Regions from separate parts of the Paenibacillus odorifer genome, predicted to be linked through region 1. Evidence: riboswitches for the same ligand, from Rfam matches in the RefSeq annotation. Region 1 holds a riboswitch; each other region holds the start of a gene.
The links. Region 1 has a riboswitch for cyclic di-AMP ahead of PODO_RS00535 (C40 family peptidase). Riboswitches for the same ligand answer to the same signal wherever they lie in the genome.

Region 1 (7,271 bases):
CGGGTAGTCGAGTATCACATTGATGTCCAGCTTGTTCCTGACACAGAAACCTTAAAAGCTTCTGAGACAGTAACCTGGACACACCCCGGAGTAAAGCCAGTAAGTGATTTATATTTTCACATGTATCCAAATGCATTTGCCTCATCAGATACCACCTTTATGAAGGAATCCGGGGGGACGCTCAGAGGCGACAGCATGCCTGAGAACGGCTTCGGAAATATGACGCTGACCGATCTGCGCACGACAGAAGGAACTTCGCTAATGCAAAGAGTGCAATATGTCCAACCTGATGACGGCAATATCAACGATAAGACGCTCCTAAAGGTACATCTTCCTCAGCCTGTTAATGGTGGGGAAAGCGTAACACTTAAGCTTCAGTATGAAGTCCAGCTGCCCAAAATCTTTGCTCGCATGGGTGCTTCAGGTAACTTCGTTATGGCTGGGCAATGGTTCCCTAAGCTTAGTGTATACGAGCCGAGGGGCACACGCGGAGTTAAGGAAGAAGGCTGGGACCTGCATCAGTATCACGGAACCTCTGAGTTTTACAGTGATTTTGGCATCTTTAATGTAACGATTGCCGTCCCTTCCAACTATACGGTGGCTGCGACCGGATTTCCTGTAAAAAATGCCAAGCTCAAACAAGATCAGAAAATATATCAGTTCTACGCCGATGATGTCCACGATTTCGCTTGGGCCGCTTCCCCTGATTTTACAGTAGCTGAGGAAGCCTTCTCTACGCCGGAGGTGCCTGGAGTACGAATTAAGGTGTATCTCGACCCACTACACAAAGATTTAAAAGAGCGTTACCTTCAGGCTGCCAAGGCTGCCCTGACCTACTTCAGCAAATGGTATGGTCCTTATCCCTACTCTACGCTGTCTATTGTCGTCCCACCTAAGGAGGGCAACGGTGCTGGAGGAATGGAATACCCTACCCTTATTACAGCCTTTGGGGCCGCGGATTCTTCTCCAGATACCTCACTTGAAAGAACCGTCATTCATGAAATCGGCCATCAATACTTCTACGGTATGGTAGCCAGTAATGAATTCGAGGAGGCCTGGCTGGATGAAAGCTTCACTTCCTATGCCGAAGACAGACTTATGGAGCAAGAATACGGTATCAAGTCTAATTTGCCTTTACAGGCCAGCCTGGTAACTATACCTGAGCCGTTAAATCTGGAAACGTGGAAATATGCAGGGGCGGATTCCTATAGCCGAAATGTTTATATCCGCGGCAAGCTTGTACTTAAAGATATCGAACGCCAGGTAGGTACCAAAGCAATGAACAACATCATGTCCTCCTACGCTCGTAAGTTCCGTTTCGAGCATCCTGCTACGTCAGATTTTCAGAAAGTCGTTGAGAAGGTAACCAAAAAATCATGGCAGACCTATTTCGATGATTACATTTATGGTGATGGAGCGCCTGACTTCTCAGTAGATACGATTACTTTTAAAAAAAATAACAGCGGCGATGCTCCAAGCTACGAATCATTAGTGAAGATTTCAAACAAAGGGAGCCATTACGTTGATGTTCCCGTGAAATTCACATTCGCCGACAGCTCTTCGGTGCAGCGGGTCTGGAACGGTGAAGGAGCAGAGACTACGTTGCAATTGTTAAGCGATAAGCCTCTTCTCTCTGCTGAGATTGACCCTGAACATTCCATCTTATTGGAGAGCAAACATCTAAACAACTTTAGGCTGGCGGAAATAGAGCCCAAGACGCTCTCTCGCTGGACATTAAGTGTAACTAAACTACTTGAAACCGTGCTCGGAACTCTTGTCTGGTGAGGTGAATGATTGTGAGAACATCGATAACCCGCGGCTGGCAAAGCATGAAGGAGCAATTTTATATTTTAATTCTGCTCTTCATCTACCGACTGCTCTGGGGCTACTTTATGTATGGTTTCATCCGATCTGCTATTATTCCGATTCTACTGCGCTATCCGGATAAAGACGCCGGAGGCAGCGGTATGGGCAGACTGTTATATTATATCGAGGGACAGTTCAGCTTGAATACGGACCCTGCGATACGCACTTGGTTATGGATGCTTCTGGCGCTTGTTGTCTTGCGACTTCTGCTTTCCCCTTTCATAAGGGCAGGATTGCTGCATGAGCTCCACCAGGAGCGAAAGGGCGAGCGTGGACTGTTCTTTTTCCCTGGCATGAAGATCTATGGACTACCTGTCTTAGTCTTTAGCCTAATCGAATGGGTGCTGACCCTGCTGCCGCTTTACTGGCTTGCTCCAAAAATGTACGGGCTGTTCTTATCCTCTTTGTTTAACTACGCTTTGTTACTTCATTTAGTACCATACGTATTGGCATGGCTTATATATATTTTTATCGTGCGCCTGTTTCTTCTATATATGCAGTTTGGTTACACCGGCGGTACAGGAATGTTCTCCTCACTGTTCATCTGCTTGCGGTCACTGATTCCTGCTATAGGTGTTTCCATTGTACTTGGTGCGGGAGGCTTGCTCTTACTGCTAGTGTGCGGACTGACGGGTCTGTTCTGTCCCGGCCTACCGGCACTTATAATACGGCAAATCTCACCACTACCTTCTACGCTCTTAAAAATGTGGGGAATCTCTGCACAATATCATCTATGGCGTAGCAAAGCATTTCCACAATAAATCAACCTTATTTGACATAATAAAAAGGTCCCAATTCCTGTATTTAGGAGCTGGGACTTTTTCTCAATACGGATAACTTAAGAGTATTTGCAAAATCGTAAAAGCTCTGTTACAATAAGTCCTGTGCTATTAGTAACAATTTTGTAATCAATTGAAACGATTCCTACATAACTAAATGTATTTATCGTAAGTGTAACTGTCGAAACGTCATTCTCTGGTGCTTAACACGCCTAATTCCTTTGCACCGGGAAGTGGGGGAACCATATTTTGGGTGAATTGATCTCGCTTTACAGGGATCATAGGGAATCTTCTACCGAACCCTTAAGCTAACCTCGCAGGCCTTGGAAGGAGTACATCTTTTGAAAAGACATAATTTAAGAAAAAAATGCGTCGCTGCGGCGCTAGGACTTGTAATGGCATTATCTATTGGTGGAGGAAGCGCCTTTGCCGACTCTAAAATGGACTCTGTAATCTCAAAGACTATTGGAGTTGCCTATAAAACCGGAGGTACAAGCACTGCCGGATTTGATTGCTCTGGATTTACAAAGTATGTATTCAAGAATGTGGGTCTTACTTTACCTCGTACATCAAAAGCTCAATATAGCGTTGGAACTGCTGTATCCAAAAGCAATCTGCGTTCTGGTGATCTAGTGTTCTTTAACACACTTGGCAATGGAGTATCCCATGTCGGCATTTATGTTGGAAACGGAAAATTCGCACAATCGTCCTCTTCGCGTGGAGTGACCATCACTTCACTCAGTCAGGCCTACTGGGCCAATCGTTATGTTGGCGCTAAAAGAGTAATGAGTACTTCAGCTTATCAAGCTGTAGCCTTCGATTGAAACCTTCCTCACAACTATAACCTCACAATTACAACTATATGAACCTGAATCTGATTATGCCCGTAATCAAATTCGGGTTTTTCTTTATTCCATAATATATTTTTACACTATTAGAGCCCAATTGAAACACGTTTATTTGATAAAAATTGCAATTATATTAAAAATTAGGTCATTATTAACGCTTACATATGCCTTTCTACCGTAAAAATGCCAATTTTTCTGCATTAATATGTTAAAAACGATTGCCAAGCGGCTTTCTGTTTGTTACAATTAGCGCAGTGAGATTTTAGTAACATTTTTGTAATCATTAAGTTGTTATTTACAAAGGTTTTGTCATGTATTGATTACAAGCTAATCCTAATCAACAGTATGAGCCGAGTTTCCTAACTATTAGGAAAACGGGGGAACCAACTTTGGGTGAATTGACCTCCATTATATAGAGAGGTCATAGGGGACCTTCAACCGAACCCTTAAGCTAACCTCGTAGGCATTTGGAAGGGGTATACACTTTTGAAGAAGAAGTTAGCAGCAGCAGTACTAAGCTTTTCCATCATCCTCACCATCGGAGCAGGAAGCGCTTTCGCAGATTCCAAAATGGATAAAGTGATTGACAAGGCCATCGGTACTAAATACGTATCCGGCGGTATATCCACTAACGGATTTGATTGCTCCGGATTTACAATGTATGTGTTTGATAAGATTGGCATTAACCTTCCACACCAATCAGGTTCCCAATATCAAATGGGCACAGCAATCTCCCGTGATGATATAAGAGCCGGAGATCTTGTATTCTTCAATACAAGTGGCAAAGGTGTCTCCCATGTCGGCATTTATGTCGGTGAAGGTAAGTTCGCACACGCTTCTACCTCACGCGGTGTTACGATTAGCTCTCTGAGTGATAGCTACTACGTGAAACGCTACGTTGGTGCCAAGCGCATTATGAGCACAGACGCTTACCAATCGGTTGCTGCTGAATCGGAAGACAATGATGATGTGCAATAAATAACGTACATAGGCTCTTTTCCAAGGTACTCTTGGAGGAGAGCTTGTTTTTTTGTCTTATTACTTATTTACCCCTCTCATAATTTGTAAAACATTCCCCTCATATAAAGTTTCTGAGTCGAACCTCCCCCATTTTGTATATAATTAATAATATAGCAATGTCCTCGTGAAAGGAGATCGTTGACCTTATGATAAATCCCTCGGTAACTTTTCATGTTGTTCCTATGGAGGCAATTCACGGAGAAGCTATTTGTAAGTGGAGCTATACGCCCCCATATAATATTTATGGCTGGATGCCGTGGGAGCAGATGCAGGCTCTTGGCATCGAGTTTGGTGATCCGCAGCTCCGGGAGGAACAATATATCTCCATATTAAATGAAAATGAGGTTTTGTGCGGATTCGCACAGTTGTTCCCGATGGAAGGAGTCGTCCGTTTAGGAGTTGGGATGCGCCCCGATCTATGCGGCCATGGTTTAGGCAAACTATTCGTAGATGCCATCGTCCAGACAGCCTTGAATCGTTATCCTGATCGTGAGATAGATCTGGAAGTCCTGACCTGGAACCAACGCGCCATTCGAACTTATCAAAAATGTGGATTTACGATTACAGATACGTATGAACGCCGCACACCTACAGGAGACAAACCTTTTTATTGCATGGTCTATGACAAATGATATTAAATACCAGATATTTCATAAGAATGATTGTATTCTCGTTCATTTTTTTGTCACAAACCCTATGATAACGCTTCACCATAAGCTATAATGTAGGGAGCAGCTTACATAGAAGGGACGAATTGGGATGCAGAAATGGATCATGAGCGGTTTGTTTTTTGCCGCCTGTGCCTTTGCGGTAGTACTCATGTTTACACTTCCGGGTAAAGAAGAGGTAGCAGAAGAAAATAAGCCCACGATGCCGGTAGTTCAACTGGACGCGGCAAAGGCAGAAGCAACCGTGAAAGCCAGCTGTATCACCTGTCACGGCGATCAGCTTCAAGGTGGAGTTGGACCAAGTCTTCAGAATGAAGGCGGTCAGCATGACGCTGAGGAAATCTACAGCATCGTCACCAAAGGACGTGGCCAAATGCCTTCCTTTAAGGAGAAGCTAGCTCCTGAAGAGATCGCCAACGTCGCACTCTGGCTCTCAGAGAAAAAGTAACCAGCCAAGCAACCAAAAACGCCCGTGTATGAGATAGGTGACTATCTGTGCACGGGCGTTTATTTTATGATTTTGGCTAAACTAATGATTTTTTTCAAAGGCTTCATTAAATTCATGCGCCTCTCGAAGATCTAGTGCTGTAATCCCATCTTCTTCATTAGATTTCAGGCGCAGGGTAACTGTTTTATAATCAATCGTAATATGTGGATGGTGATCGAAGGCTTCTGAAATCGTGGCTACTTCATCAACGAACGCAATGCCCTTCATATATTGGCTGAACATATATTTTCGCACCATAACATTATCTTCCAGTTTCCAGCCCTCCAGCTTGGTGATCTCCTCACGCAGTTCCTCTTCCGTAAATAACAATTCGTTTCCTCCCTTACAAAAAATTGCAGTAAAGTGCGTAGTTCCCTTTACTTGTCTTAGGCGTTAAACAAAACATCCCTTAGCTTCTGAGGTCCAAGGGATGTGCCAGGATAAAGGCGATATTTTCGATTAAATGTATTCACAAATCCCAGCGATTATAACTCGGCTTTATCAATTTTAACACGGGCTACTAACTACGGGCAAATTACGTCCAGACGTCTCCTCTGCCTAAATCAAAACTACTGAAGCCAAATCCTCTTCGCCAACTAGAATATTAATGCGGTGAGTGTCCTTATCGTAAATAATTACGCCGCTCCCCACTTCAATCATAGGTTCATTACCCAGCGCGAAGAAAAGATCCTCAGCCAATGCTTCCCATACCTCCAGCTTTGATTCTTGGGGTAGTTCCTGCCACTCGTCCGGATCCATCTCAAAAAATAAATATCCATCGGAAATTCGTCCGACGGCTTCGGTCAAATCGGTTAGAATTTCACCGTAATCTCTACCATGCTTTACACCCACGTATATCACTCCGTTTTCTTCACAGATGAATAATTACTTACCTTATCCATTATAGCCGAAAAAATGACTTCACAAAAAACCGAATGATGTCGATAAATAAGAATATACGTTAATTCGGTTTCGCACAGAGTGCCCTGCCGCTGTTTCAAGGATGATATACGCGGCATTGTCGGAACACATCTTAAATCTCACGGACGAGGTGCAAAATGGAAATTTCAACAATAATTGGTTTAATTTTTGGTTTGGTTGCTGTAATCTGGGGCATGATCCTCAAGCACGCTCCACTTCATGCTTTGGCCACACCCGCTGCTTACGTTATTATCTTGGTGGGTACGGCAGCTTCTATTTTCATGGCCTTTCCTTTCAACGAGGTCAAAAAGATTCCAAGTCTGTTCAAAATGATTTTTATCAAAAAGAAATTAATCAGTAAACCCGAATTAATCACTATGTTCATGGAATGGGCTTCTATCACACGGCGTGAAGGTCTGTTGGCTCTAGAATCAAAGGTCGATGAAATAGAAGATAACTTCCTCAGAAACGGCATGCGGATGATTATTGATGGAAATGATCAGGATTTTGTCCGCGATGTCCTCATGGAGGATATCCACGCCACAGAGGATAGACATAAAGCAGGAGCCCTCATTTTCTCACAGGCAGGTATGTATGCTCCTACCCTCGGGGTGCTCGGGGCGGTTATCGGTCTCATCGCCGCTCTGGCTGATATGAGTGATATGAACAAACTGGCTGCGGC
Region 2 (7,271 bases), 480 kb from region 1:
AATTGCGTGATTCGGGAACAAGTATCCTTTTCTCTACGCACCGGATGGAGCATGTAGAAGAGCTGTGCCGTAACATTACGATTCTCGATCGTTCCAATACGGTCGTTCAAGGGGATATCCGCACGATTAAGAATGGCTACCCGCGGGAAGAAGTATTGCTGCGTACAGCTAATGAGGTAAAAGGTCTGGAGTCCATCGCAGGCGTTACAGCAGTGAAACGGCTGGAGCGTGGGTATCTGTTATCGATCAGTGAGATCGGTGCAGCACAGCGTATTTTACAGCAGGCGATAGCACAGGGTGAAGTGGAGCATTTTGAAATCAAGGAACCTACGTTAAACCAAATCTTTATCAGAGCGGTGGGTGAATCTAATGAATAAGATGGGGACAATTATCGGCTTTACCTTTAAAAATAAAGTTAGAACGAAATCATTTATGATTACTACTTTGATTCTAGTATTATTGCTCAGCATAGGGATGAATCTTCCCTATATCATCGATCAGTTTAAGGGTGATTCGGCCAAAAGTGAAGTTACTCAAATTGCTGTGATTGCTGAAGAGGGAAATCAGGTTGCAGAATTGTTGAAGGCTTATACTGCGCCAGAGGGCATGCCACAGGCTAAGATAGTACAATATGCTTCTGCGGATGATGCCGAGTTAAAGAAAGCATTAGATGAAGAGACAGTAGAAGGTTATGTTACTTTTGCAGAACCTACTGGTGAAGGGCTTCCACCCGTTACTTATCACAGTAATGATGGAGAACTAAACGGAGATGTTCAAGTTTATCTTCAAAATGCACTTCAGCAAGCAAACACACAATTCATCGTTGGCGACAAGCTGACCTCTGAACAGATTGCTGCAATGTCAACACCAGTGCAGATTACTACACAACAGCTTAACGCAGGCGGTGGCAGTGAAAGCTCTCAGGAGGACACTCCGGCCATTAACTACATTATCGTATATGCCATGCTTATGTTGTTCTTTATGTCCATTATGATGACAGGCAACATGATTGCCGCTGAGATAACCTCTGAGAAAAGCTCGCGGATTATGGAGATTCTCATTACAAGTGCCTCACCTTTAGCGCAAATGTTCGGTAAAGTTATCGGTGTTTTCCTAGTAGGAATATTGCAAATTTGGATCTTTGTCGCAGCGATCGTCGTCAATTTGACGCTCCCGCATAACGCAACCGTATTGGCTGATTTTGATCTCGATTTAGGCCAGCTCAATATTAACTTGCTGCTCTATGGATTTGTCTTGTACGTATTAGGTTACTTCCTCTATGCCTTGATGTATGCGGCTGTAGGTTCGATTGTCAGCCGTACGGAGGATCTCGGTCAGGCGGTAATGCCAATCATGATGTTAGGCTTCGTAGCGTTCTATGTTCCACTGTTCAGTATCTCCAATGCCGATACTCTAGTGGTTAAGATAGCGAGTTATGTACCTTTCACTTCACCATTGACGATGCTGCTCCGAATTGGTGTCGGTGAGGTGGCGATCTGGCAAGTCATTGTATCGCTGCTGATCCTGCTTGTGACTACCTTCATCTTCGGATGGCTGGCAGCCAAGATCTATCGTACCGGCGTACTGATGTACGGCAAACGCCCAAGTATTAAAGAAATCAGAAAAGCAATGAAAGCATACAAGATCTAAGAAGGCCTCATATAACTTTTAAGGAGTGCTAATGATGTCTACAAGCGAACAATATACCATTATGCTTTTAATGAGTTCGGTATCACTGGCTTCGGTTAGTAGAATGCTTCCGGATGGCTCCACTTTTATGGATTTCGTTCAAGGCGTATTGACCGGTGTTGCTATAGTGGGGATGTTGGCAGGATTGTGGATGTACAGTAAGGCGCGTAAGAGTAAGGCACAATAGTAGGTACTGAATTTTCGGGGGGATCCTAACAGCCATTTATGGTTGCTGGGATATCCCCGTTTTTGAGTTGGCAATCTCTTTGTATACGAGCTGATATAGCTAACGGACCCAGCAACACTTAAATGCAACAATCATCGAGATTTGGCAAGATATCGGACACAATAGTCGCTATTGGCATGAAAAACAGTGAATTAGTAGCTCTTTTAACCAAATAGTTGCACTGGAGTCCGATACTATGCTCAAAAGGCGATAAACGTGCAAATAACGATATCTGGGTCCGTAAGCCTTGCCTTGGTGGAAGATGATTAGGGCCTGCTTGAAGACGATCCGAGACGCTCATCGCTCGGGATTTCTACTGGAGTCCGAACGCCGGCCAAATTTGAGGAAAAGCTTCAATTAAAGGCTCCTGAGTCCGTTAGATGCTTCATGCGCTTAAAGATCGTCTGAATTCTAGTCAGTGACTAAATTATAGAAAGATTTGCGCTCGTTCGTATATCCGCTTGGTCGGTCATCTGCTCCCGTACAGCTCTAAGCTGTGCTTTCAGTGCAGGAACACTTTTTTGCAGAATAATGCTTATTTGAGAAAGAGGCAGCTTTAAGCCGTACCACAATACCTTCACAAGCTGTTCCTCCCAAGGTAATCCCTTAGCCGATAGAAGAGAGCGCCGGGCAAAAGAATCAGCACACTGGCGAATACAAGTGCGGTAAGCGTGGATAGAGAATAACTGAGGGTCGAAGTTATCCTGACGATATATTTTATGAAGCTCTGTGAAGGTGCGGATAGTAACCTTGTCTGCCTCATTAGATTGTTCTAATAACATGGAACTGAGTACGTAGACTTCATTAGTATACTTTTGAACACACTCTGCAAATTTAGCACTGTAGGTGGACACGGGAGGTAAGGGGTCAGGCATGGTGAACACGATCCTTTCAGAATGAGAGATTTGCTTGAATCTATAATATAGAAAAGTAAGAGATGGATTTATTGATAAGATCGGCGGTGTCTGGTTCCGGGCAACTGTGTTTCTGCTGGGAGGCAGTGGAAAAAGCTTTGGAAGGTTTGTAGTAGAGCCGTTCACTTCTGGAATTGCTCCCCCCAGCTGCAACACTGTACAGACGCCCTTGCTGAATATGCCCTGCCAAGGATTTACCCTGGAGCTTGGCCTTTAAATCCTGCAAAGCACCCTGAACTAGCTCAAGCTTAACCTGCTCCCAATCTGAACCTTCGCGGCGGACCTTATCCAGCGCTTCCTCAAGACGGCAATGACAGATAGCCCGTAAAAAAGAACTCCATTTAATGAGATCGAAATTTTTGGTGTTGGCAGAGATTAGACAAGCCCCCCAACTGCAACCTCCCTTACAGGTGAGCTTCAGAATACCATAACGGCAGCCTTCAGCCCCTTCCATTCCATAGTGAATAGGCTCGGGTTCATCCAATACAAATACTTCAATGCGGGATAGTCTGCGCTGGTCCATAGTAGGGTTCCTCCTTAGATTTCCAAAAGCTTTAAGTCTACATGATGAGTGACACTAGCCTTTTCTACACAAGCGAGCATTTCCATTTTATTCTCACAGACTGCGGTATGCTCTAGCCATAGTCGGAACTTCTCTTTCCGTATAACAGATAGATGTAAGGGAAAGGTGCTGCGGGATCTCAAGACATACCAACCGGCGCTTACATCTTTCCAAGGCTCCTTGAAGGCTGTAAACCACGGGAGTTTTTGATGCGATGACCAATCCTGCTGCTGTTGTTGTTCTCGAATTTTTTTATATATTTCATATACAATCTTAGAGTCTAAACAGTCTTTACAAGAAGAAGGTGTACTGAATTGGCGAAGGGCTTGGATCTGGTTCTGGCCAAATGCATAACCTACAATGTATCTGTGATTATTTTCTTCGAACCACAAGGCCCCGAAACAAACGTAATTTAGACTTATCGGCTCAAGCAGCCCTTGATGTATCCCTAAATAATAGTGCTTCAAAACATTCACCCCATCCAGCGTGCTATCACCTAACAGGCTCAGGTAACGCAAAAACCGCAGCAAGAGGAGGACCTCTGCTGCGGTTTTGGATTACAGGCAGATATACCTGGGCCAAAGCGTGGCGGATCAAGGGTCTCTCTCTTTACGCTTACGAGGTTAGCTGTCGGATTCGGACGGTGAGAGTCGCCCTACCTATTGAGACTTACGCAGTCTCCTTTGGATTCACCCCAAGTAGGCCAGGTGGCCTGATGGTTCCCCCGTTCCCTGCGAATGCAGGAACTCAGCGTTGATTGTTTTTCATGAATTAGATTCAACCCGAATCATACTCTTTTCAAGATTTTCTGTAAAAAACGGAAAATGTTCTTTTAGAGCGATTTTAACCATATCCTGCCGACTACGACTGAAAAACGAGGTAAATAGGTATTTATGGCGTGTTATCGCGCCTCTTTCTCGCTCAACCTCAGCTTCTTGCGTTTCAACCTATAAAGGGAATTTGCAGTATTTTCACCCTAAAAAGGTGAATAAAATCACATGGGTTATAGATAGCGATTAAACGCTTGAAACTCGAGTAAACAAGAGATATAGAGAGATTAGATATCAAGTAAGCGCTATCTAATGGGAAAATAGTTTTTAATTTGCATTATTTTGGCATCATTCAGGTTTTACAAGTCTTCGTGCATAAGAGTATGATTACTCCTGTTTCAACGACAATCGAATATTTGATCCGCTTAATTTCCGATAAGGAAAGCGGGGGAACCAACAATCGGCAGCCGATGTGAGAGTCGGAAGCTGATTATGGGGTGAATCCTGTAGAGGGTGCGAGTGAGCTCGCATCTATACAGGTAGGGCGACTCTCACCGCCCGAATCCGACAGCTAACCTCGTAAGCGTATGGAGAGAGGATGAGTGCAATGTGACCGCTAGCGAGCCACAGAGGAGATCCTTTGTGGCTTTTTGCTGTGCTCTTAGAAGCAAAGCATTTATGGAGGCCTCCCCCAAGAGGTCGCTAAATTCATCATTAGCGGTATTTGTAAGGCAGCGTCTAATGACGTGACACAACCGAGCTTTAGGTTGTGCCCGAAAATGACGATAGGTCAACATCCTTTCGGAGATTTTCGTTGCCTCCTTGTTGTAAATGAGCAGGAGGAGAAAAAAGAGATGACGGATCAGAATGAATATGTGCTTGTATGTGCGCCTACAAAGGCGGGAGAACATTTCATTAAACTTCTGAAGTTCAGGGGTATTAAGATGGCGGGATTAACCAACAATCTGGCTGAGAAAGCTTTACTAGAGGAGCTCGGAATCGAGCAGGTTATTCTAGTGGATACCCGCCATCAGAGCACTTGGTTTCGCCCATCGTTCCCGGTAGGCAGGGTATATCTGTTTGAGAGCAGCTTTCCGCTTTGCTGCCGCTATATTCAGATGTGCCGTACCTGGACGACACAGCCAATTTTTGTGATTACAAGTTCTATAAATCCTAGATTGGTCTATAAAAGACTTGGTGCGAGCTATGTAATCTATTCCCATAGTGGTGATGCTGATTTTCTAATCGATAGATCACCTCATCAAGGATAATGGAAGGAGTGCGGAAGATATGATGGATCTGTATATGGTGGCTTCGTTAGCTGTAATTTACGGGTTATTTTATGGCTTTATGCGCTGGTGCGCAGGTGTAGTTGAGGATACGGGGAGGGATAAGCTGTGATTCTAGTAATCGCTGTTACCCTACTGTTGTTTATATATCTGGTTTACGCGTTGATTCATCCTGAGAAATTTTAAGGAGGGGCATTCATGGGCATTTTGCAAATAGTCGTCGTAATTGTAATTCTCATCTTGTTGGTCAAGCCGATGGGGACGTATTTATATCATGTATTTTCTAACGAACCAAATCGTACGGATCGCTGGTTTGCAGGCACAGAGAAAGGTATTTATAAGCTGATCGGCCTGAAAAAACGGGACGGAATGTCCTGGAAGAAGTATGCACTCAGCTTTGTTTTAACTAATATCGTACTGGTTGCTTTCAGTTATATTTTTCTAAGATTACAGCGGGGATTGCCGCTGAACCCGAATGGAATTGCCGATATGGAACAGACGCTTTCATTTAATACGGTGATCAGCTTTATGACCAATACGAACCTGCAGCATTATAGCGGGGAGACGGGACTATCGTATTTTTCACAAATGGCAGTCATCACGATGATGATGTTCACGTCTGCAGCGAGCGGATTTTCTGTTGCGGTTGCTTTTGTCAGAGGGATTACAGGACAGAAATCAGTCGGGAATTTTTTTGAGGACTTCGTAAAAGCACATATTCGTGTATTCATCCCATTAGCTCTGCTAGTTTCATTGGTGCTGGTAGGGTTGCATGTGCCACAAACGCTCAAGCCATCGCTTGAGGTCACTACACTCGAAGGGCAGACGCAACAAATCGCTATCGGTCCAGTCGCTTCTTTGGAGTCAATTAAACACTTAGGTACGAATGGTGGCGGCTTCTTCGGAGCCAATTCAGCGCATCCTTTTGAGAACCCTAATCCACTTACGAACGTTCTGGAGATTCTCTCTATGTGGATGTTGCCAGCCTCTTTGCCATATATGTACGGATTGTTCGCTAAGAACAAACGTCAGGGCTGGGTGATTTTCACAGCAATGATGACCTTGTTCGTTCTGCTGCTGGGGCTGAATTATTATGCGGAAACTAAAGGGAATCCCGCTATTAATGCGCTGGGGATCGAGTCTTCGCAAGGCAGCATGGAAGGTAAAGAGGTGCGTTTTGGTATCCCGCAATCTTCGCTGTTCACTTCGGTAACAACGGCAGCTACGACAGGTAGTGTTAACAATATGCATGATACGCTGACACCGCTGGGTGGCATTACCCCTCTGGCCCTAATGATGCTCAATAACGTCTTCGGGGGAAAAGGTGTAGGACTAATCAATATGCTGATGTATGCCATCATGGGCGTCTTCTTATGTGGACTAATGGTTGGCAGAACACCAGAGTTTCTCGGGCGAAAGATAGAAGCCAAGGAGATGAAGCTGATTGCGATTGCTATCCTTGTGCATCCGTTCATTATCCTTGTACCAACAGCAGGTGCGTTCTTAACGGACTTGGGCAACGGTTCCATCACGAATCCCGGATTCCATGGACTTAGCCAAGTGTTATATGAATATGTCTCTTCTGCCGCGAACAATGGTTCAGGATTTGAAGGGCTTGCGGACAATACCACCTTTTGGAATGTTACAACCGGGATCGTAATGCTGCTTGGCCGTTATGTCTCTATAATCGTAATGCTGGCAGTTGCAGGTTCACTGATCCAGAAGAAGCCGGTTCCTGAGACGATTGGCACATTCCGCACAGACAATGGTCTGTTCACCGGAATTCTGATTGGTACGGTAGTGATTATCGGTGCGCTGACG
Region 3 (7,271 bases), 1.1 Mb from region 1:
TCCCCGCTCTTCTTCTCTCCTACTCATGTCCGGAGGCTGAATCCCTATTACCGAAACCTTCCTTTCCTTTGGTCTCGATCAGGAGCTGCAGATACGCTGCTTATTACACCTCCTTCTATACACTTACAATCACTACTTAGAGTCTACTGTTTCTTTCCCACGTCGGATGAGCTGCTTACTATGCCTCCCTCTATACACTTACCTTAACTACTTAGGTCTACCGTACTCTCCCACGTCGGATGAGCTGCTTACTACGCCTCCTTCTATACACTTACCTTCACTACTTAGGGTCTACCGTTCTTTCCCACGTCGGGTGAGCCGCTTACTATGCCTTCCTCTATACAATTACCTTAACTACTTAGGTCTACCGTACTCTCCCACGTCGGGTGAGCTGCTTACTACGCCCCTTCTATACTCTTACCTTCACTACTTAGAGACTACTGTTCTTTCCCACGTCGGGTGAACCGCTTACTACGCCCCTTCTATACTCTTACCTTCACTACTTAGAGTCTACTGTTCTTTCCCACGTCGGGTGAGCTATATTTGATGCTGTGGTAGGGTAGGGACATTAAGTGGCGTTCTAGGTACAATATGCTTGTAAATGTTCAACATCCACCGGTTAGTAAAATACCAAAGGCTGGCTCATTCGTAGATTTCACTACTGATGAGCCAGCCTTTAGTTAGATATCCATTATATTAGGGAAATCCTCCCTAATATTCATCGATAATCGCTTTAAAATAAGGTTTTTAGGGAAATCCTCCCTAAAAATTCATGCAAATACCCATTTATGGCTAAAAACATCCTATTATTAGGGAGGATTTCCCTAATCCACGTTCTAGGAGCCATAATTCCCTTCACTTTAGGGAGAATTTCCCTAATTCACGTGCTAGAAGCCATAATCCCCTTCACTTTAGGGAGAATTTCCTTAAAGTTCTACCCAGAAAGACGTCCCATAGCCAGCTCATTCCCCCTGGCTATGGGACGTCTTTTTCCACTTAAACGCTTCGCTTGTAAAGGTCTCCCTATAGATCAGCTAATCTGCTGACTGCCCTGCTGCTTCTCCAAGAAACGCTGAAGAATCGCATTGAATTGCTCCGGCTGGCACAGATTACTTGGATCTAATGCGTTCGGAATAATCGCCAACTGCGCATGTGGCAGCTGGGACACCATTTCCTTCATACAATTCACTCCAAATTCATTAAAGTCCCCTACAATACATAAAGCAGGACGTTTAAAAGCCTTTAAGCATCTGGTGTAATCAACATGGCTCGTAGCCAGCCTTTGCCGATAAAGCTCCCGGGGACGTTTGTCCAGCAGCCCTCTTCTAATCTCATTGTAGGCCAGACTCCAGCGCTCTCGGTACATCATCCGAATCGAAGGCAACACCAGCTCGCTTGGGAGATAATACATTAGCAAACTGCAATATGCTGCCATAGTTTGTATTTTCCCTACAATTGTTGATCCGTGAGTCCTACAGAAGCTGTCTGCGACCACAATTGCTTTTACACGCTCAGGATATTGTTTGGCAATATGCTGAACGACTAAGCCACCATAGGCGATTCCTACAAAAACTGCTTCACGGATACCTAGGTCATTCAACAGCATAATCAAATCCAGACATTGCGTCTCAATAATCTCATGTGGGGCCTCCAGCAGTTTACCAGACTTACCATTCCCCCGTAAATCGCACAAAATCACTTTATATTTATCGGAAAAATACTCCAGCTGTGGTTTGAACATACTGTGTGTTAATCCATGTCCATGGATAAACACAACCGGAGTGCCAGTTCCATTGATTTCATAATAGAGCGAAGTTCCGTTCAGTTTAGCGATAGGCAAAGGTAACACCTCTTTCATAATAAATTCTACGACTATATCTGCTTAAAAACGCAGCAAAAAACCACAGAGGGATTCTCTGTGGCTATTCATCACTAAACACGCCATTCATCCTCTCTCCATACGCTTACGAGGTTAGCTGTCGGATTCGGGCAGTGAGAGTTGCCCTACCTGCAGGGATGCATGTTATGCACCCGGAACAGGATTCACCCCATAACCAGTGCCGACTCTCACATCGGCTGCCAGTTGTTGGTTCCCCCGCTTTCCAGAAACGGAAATTAAGCGGATTGCTTATGTAATTGTAAATTTAAGATAATTGTCAGTTCTGAGATGAATCATACTCTTGTAAGGTTTGCTTGTAAAGGAGGGCTCTGGTCAAAATAATGTTGAAAGCAATGCTTTTCATTTCATATTGAGCATACTCTTCATTTTCTCTTTCTTTTGCTCTTGTTTACTCGTTTTATTTAAGAAAATGGCTCTGAACCAAGCCAAACGGAGGTTAAAACACCAGTACTTTCTATATAAAGGCCATCCTTTTCACTGGAGATATGAAAAAAGCTAAGCAGAATCAGAGATATTCCCCTGTCCACTTAGCTTCCTCTTACAATACTATGGCTACAAAAGATCGGCGTTTTTCAATGCATGCTCCCAGCTTGGAAAAAAGAACAGCGCACTTCTCATAAGCTCAGGATCGCTCTGCTTTACTTGTTTTTTACTGATCGAGCTTCCGTCGCTTTGCAGCTTTTTGATCCGACTTAATACTTCATCAGCCTCCAAAGGAATTTCCATTGAAACACTCCTTTCTCAGTGACCTGTTTCCCTTCATTTTCTCCATAATATGTTTATTTATTCCGTACTCTTTATTTCCCCAGATTAAACCATCTGATAGATGGGTTGTTCAGCAATGAACCGGCTAGGAAGCATGGGATATTTGTCTGCTAAGATTTCAGCTAAATATTTCATTCCCGGCGCTTCACTCTCCGCATGACCTAACATGATGAGCGCTTTAGATCTGCCTTGGTGCCCTGCATCCCGCACATATTCCGGAGTCTCCCACTCTGGTCCCTCTCCAGCAATAATTAAATCAAGATTGTGATCATTAAAATGCGGAATAGCCATCGTCCCGCCTCCTCTGTAACCTACTAATATCCCTACGCGTTTGCAGGACAGAGACAGGTCACCAGCAGCGCGTACATAAGAGATCCCTAGCTTACTTTTAATATACTGAGCAGCTTCCAGTACAGTCATAGCAGGAATAGTGAGAATCGTAGCAGCTGCTTGCTGCTCTTCCACGTATGCGGACCAATCTAGTTCTCCCAGCAAACCCACCATAATTCCATCCGGCTTTTGCCGATGCCAATAATCATGATAACGAAAAATAGCAATTTGGGAATGTTCGATCAGACTTTTTTTCGCATGATAAACCGGATCACCTTCTAACCACTCGCTCGCCGCATGATGGCTATAAAATACACCTTCATGCGTGATCAGCAAATTGGCTCCTAACGCTATTGCTTGCTCCACAACATTTTGTGTGGCAGAGAAGGCCGTAATAATCCCTGTGACTTCAGTTTCCGGTTCCCCTGGGTTCAGAATATCGACAGTGCCTTCTACCTGTTCCACAGTTCCCATTAAATCTTCCATAATCGCTCTAATCGTGAGGCTCACTATCATCATCCCTCGATTCGAAATCTAATAAATCTTTCTGCCTTTAAGATCCTCAATTCCGCTCTTGCGGTAAAAATACGTATTGATCCGATCTCTCCATTCCTGCGCATGCTCTGCTTGCTCTTCAAGACGTTGCTTCACTTGCATATACAATCCACTATCCACGCTGCCTTCAAGTGATTCCCATGTCGCTAGAAGCTGTGCAGCCTGCTCTGCCCCCTCGAAATGAGTATCGTAAATATGTTGTATAACCGTTTGCCCCGATTGCAGAACATGCGTGTATGGAACATGATGAAAGAACAGCAACAGCTCTTCTGGACAAGACGCTAGATTCTCATAGTTTGATGCATTAAGACCCATATACTGTCCACTATAACCCGTTCCCGATTTGACTGAACGATCCACACCAATGCCTTTATGATCCGCATAATGGTACGTTCCCCACTTGGCGTATTCATACCCATCCACATTCGGCCCATAATGATGATCCGGATTAACCATCCAACCCACACCTAATGGAGCTGTGTAAGATTCGTAAATCCTCCATGAGTCCATCAACATCCCGCGAATAGCAGCCACTAGACCTTCATCAGTGCCAAAGGTAAGCCGAATCCATTCCTCAGCTATTTCTTTTGCCGTCAGCTCCGGATTCCAAATTAATCTTCCATATCCATACAGATTAGCTTGAGCTAACCCATGCCCCGTCCAGTTCATGTCATCTCCAACATTAGTTACAGCAGCCACACCATTATACTTATTTCCCCACACCGATCCGTCCACAATATGTTTCACAAGCGTAGTTTGCCCTTTGGCATAAGTATTGAAATCAAGGACTTCTTTCCACTGTGGAACAAGATAACAGAGATGCCGCTGCTGCCCCGTATATTCTTGAGCAATCTGAAACTCCATCAGATGATTGGTATGTTCCAGTGCGCCAAACAGCGGAGATACCGGTTCTCTAACTTGAAAATCCATCGGTCCATTCTTGATTTGCAGCACTACATTATCATTAAACCGGCCATCCAATGGTTTGAAATGATCATATGCCGCTCTGGCCCGATCTGTCTTACGGTCACGCCAATCCTGCTTGCAGTTATATACGAAACAACGCCAAATCACGATTCCGCCAAACGGCTCCAGTGCTTCTCCCAGCATGTTGGCGCCATCTGCATGGTCACGTCCGTAAGTGAATGGTCCTGGTCGATTTTCTGAATCCGCTTTGACCACAAACCCGCCAAAATCAGGTATCGCCCGATAAACCTCACTAGCCTTATCTTTCCACCATTTCCGCACCGCTGGGTCCAGAGGATCAGCTGTGTCCAATGCTCCGATCTGTATCGGGCTGGCGAAGTTAGCACTGAGGAATAGCTTAATCCCGTATACGCGGAATATTCCTGCAATCAACGCGATATCAGGCAAATATTGCTCCGTTATAAATAGAGATTCAAGCTCATGAACATTCACATTGTTAATCGAAATCGCGTTGATCCCCACAGAGGACATTAATCTGGCATAATCACGTAGCCGCTTTGTATCGTTAAGAAATTGATTGGACTCGTAAAAAAAGGAGCGTCCAGCATAGCCACGTTCAATACTGCCATCAAAATTATCCCAGTGATTAATCATTCGCAGGCCGTTCACCGGATTCATAGATAAATCTAGAGCGTCTATCTCGCTTTCTGTTCCTATCAGCCGTAAAAGATGGAATACACCATACAAAATTCCAACAGACGTTAAAGCACCGATAGCGATACATCGCTCAGTAGCGTTTGTACGTATAAGGAAACCTTCAGGACCTAGTGAATCGGTTCGCTCTCCTCCGAATACTCTACCAATTAACGGATTCCCCCCTTGGAAGGTTCCTATAACGATACACGGTCCTTCTGGTTGCGCTGTGAGCAGTGGCGCTTTGCCCAGCATAGAGGTCATCCCCTGTATGAATTCCGCGGCTGCTGCCTGAATCGTCTCGTTGTCCTCCGTTACAACCAACTCACCACACCAATTTAAATATTGATTGTATAGAGATCCAGATTTCAGCTTGCCATAGTTGAGCCAAGCCTCATAAGCGGTATTTGTCATGTATATTCCTCCCGTATAAATAACCCGCCCTGGATTAAAAAGGACGGGTTCAAAATTCGCAAGCTTGAGCAGATTACCCGCTCTATAATTTGGTGACAGCGTTAAGCAATTGATGATAAGCCGGCTTAGGATTATGCTGCTCATCGAATAGAAATGGCCAATTTTTCCGTCCCCGAACAGGGAAGCCGTCCAGCCATGTATAGTCATCCGCTGCTCCCCAGAAAGTGACTGAGCTAATCACGTCGCGGTATTCTTTCAACAGAGCAAACATCGCTTCATACCGCTCTGCCTGCAGCTCGAGCAGTTCGGCAGGTGCAACCTTTAAATCCATTCGTTTGTCATCGAAACGGAACATGGACACATCCAGCTCTGTCAATTGGAGCTGAAGCCCTAAAGATGCATACTTCTCAATAGCAGCACGTATTTCATCTAAGTCCGGATCGTATAGATTCCAGTGCGCTTGCAATCCGACGCCATGGATCGGTACTTCCTGTTCCAGCAGCGACTTCACCATTTTATAGATTTTGTCGCGCTTAAGGGGATTAGACTCGTTATAGTCGTTGTAGAATAACAAAGCCTTTGGATCGGCTTCATGAGCGAATTCAAACGCTTTGCCGATAAACTCCGGTCCGACAATATCCAGCCACTTTGACTGGCGAAGAAGTTCTTCTCCTTCATCTGCAATAACTTCATTTACAACATCCCAAGCATAGATATCTTCCTTGTAACGCCCAACCACGGTCTGAATATGTGATTTGAGCCGTGCAAGCAATGTCTCTTTGCTTACACGCCCGCCCATCTTATCCTCAAACAACCAGTCCGTAGTCTGGTTATGCCAGACTAAAGTATGCCCACGCATAGCCATATGATGTTTTCGGGCGAAGGCAACCAACTGATCTGCTAGTTTAAAGTTATAAATGTCTTCAAGCGGATGCAGACTTTCAAACTTCATCTCATTCTCAGCGGTAATGCTATTGAAATGATAGGCGAGCAAATGCTCCTGTGATTGTATCGTCAACGGGTTAACGGCTGCGCCAATTTTGAAATCCTCAGCAAATATTGTTTTTAGAACAGGTTCTGTGTAATCACTAGCTTGTCTCAACAAGTTCCCTCCTGACAAACGCATTTATATCAGTATTCTAATAATTAAGACTGATAATCGAACCAATCGAAGTAGGCAGGCACCTCAGCTACCTTGCCATGACCTGTCGCATATAAGCCGATAAGAACACCCGTAAATCCATTTCCTTTTACGGCTTGGGGGGATAATGGATAAGCTGCCGCTGTTGATAGCGTATTCCACTCCTGCCCATCCAAAGAATACAGGAAGCTGTATTCGTTAAGCTCAGCCTTAGCTTTCAAATAAATTCGCTCGGCAGTAGTTGGAATCTCTGCCGCTGTATGGGTTATTCCATCCATGGTCACATGAGCTGTAATCACTCTTTGGCCGTTTTTTTGAACAAGTCCAATTTCATAATGAGCGTTCTCATCTAATCTGGCGCAAAGTCCAGCCTCCACATCAGCAATAGATGAAGGCATTTCAAGCAGTGTGCTCCATTCTGCTGAAGTATGCTGCTGTCTTCTGCCTACAAAAGCCACTTGGCCTACTTCACTGAGACCTTTCGGTTGTCCTCGAAGAGATAACCATCCCTGCCGTTCGTTTAAGGACCAGCTTCCCTCAGCCGGA

Region 2: it holds a riboswitch for cyclic di-AMP, as region 1 does, so the genes downstream of both, PODO_RS02620 (hypothetical protein) here and PODO_RS00535 (C40 family peptidase) in region 1, are expected to answer to the same signal.
Region 3: it holds a riboswitch for cyclic di-AMP, as region 1 does, so the genes downstream of both, PODO_RS25365 (alpha/beta fold hydrolase) here and PODO_RS00535 (C40 family peptidase) in region 1, are expected to answer to the same signal.

The regions. Positions count from the first base shown of each region.
Region 1 is NZ_CP009428.1:110,610-117,880, reverse strand. It holds gene PODO_RS00550 (M1 family metallopeptidase) at 1-1,785, shown strand, start outside; gene PODO_RS00545 (hypothetical protein) at 1,791-2,627, shown strand; cyclic di-AMP (ydaO/yuaA leader) riboswitch at 2,845-2,983, shown strand; gene PODO_RS00540 (C40 family peptidase) at 3,041-3,469, shown strand; cyclic di-AMP (ydaO/yuaA leader) riboswitch at 3,832-3,974, shown strand; gene PODO_RS00535 (C40 family peptidase) at 3,980-4,471, shown strand; gene PODO_RS00530 (GNAT family N-acetyltransferase) at 4,660-5,145, shown strand; gene PODO_RS00525 (c-type cytochrome) at 5,273-5,629, shown strand; gene PODO_RS00520 (4a-hydroxytetrahydrobiopterin dehydratase) at 5,711-5,998, opposite strand; gene PODO_RS00515 (hypothetical protein) at 6,227-6,520, opposite strand; gene motA (flagellar motor stator protein MotA) at 6,727-7,271, shown strand, end outside.
Region 2 is NZ_CP009428.1:593,237-600,507, forward strand. It holds gene PODO_RS02590 (ABC transporter ATP-binding protein) at 1-377, shown strand, start outside; gene PODO_RS02595 (ABC transporter permease) at 370-1,650, shown strand; gene PODO_RS02600 (hypothetical protein) at 1,682-1,876, shown strand; gene PODO_RS02605 (hypothetical protein) at 2,338-2,769, opposite strand; gene PODO_RS29815 (hypothetical protein) at 2,831-3,352, opposite strand; gene PODO_RS02615 (hypothetical protein) at 3,367-3,921, opposite strand; cyclic di-AMP (ydaO/yuaA leader) riboswitch at 3,990-4,154, opposite strand; cyclic di-AMP (ydaO/yuaA leader) riboswitch at 4,574-4,763, shown strand; gene PODO_RS02620 (hypothetical protein) at 5,016-5,432, shown strand; gene kdpF (K(+)-transporting ATPase subunit F) at 5,559-5,636, shown strand; gene kdpA (potassium-transporting ATPase subunit KdpA) at 5,649-7,271, shown strand, end outside.
Region 3 is NZ_CP009428.1:5,822,539-5,829,809, forward strand. It holds gene PODO_RS25365 (alpha/beta fold hydrolase) at 1,031-1,840, opposite strand; cyclic di-AMP (ydaO/yuaA leader) riboswitch at 1,946-2,132, opposite strand; gene PODO_RS31580 (hypothetical protein) at 2,453-2,626, opposite strand; gene PODO_RS25370 (Nif3-like dinuclear metal center hexameric protein) at 2,711-3,505, opposite strand; gene PODO_RS25375 (alpha-glucuronidase family glycosyl hydrolase) at 3,530-5,584, opposite strand; gene PODO_RS25380 (endo-1,4-beta-xylanase) at 5,667-6,686, opposite strand; gene PODO_RS25385 (glycoside hydrolase family 43 protein) at 6,731-7,271, opposite strand, start outside.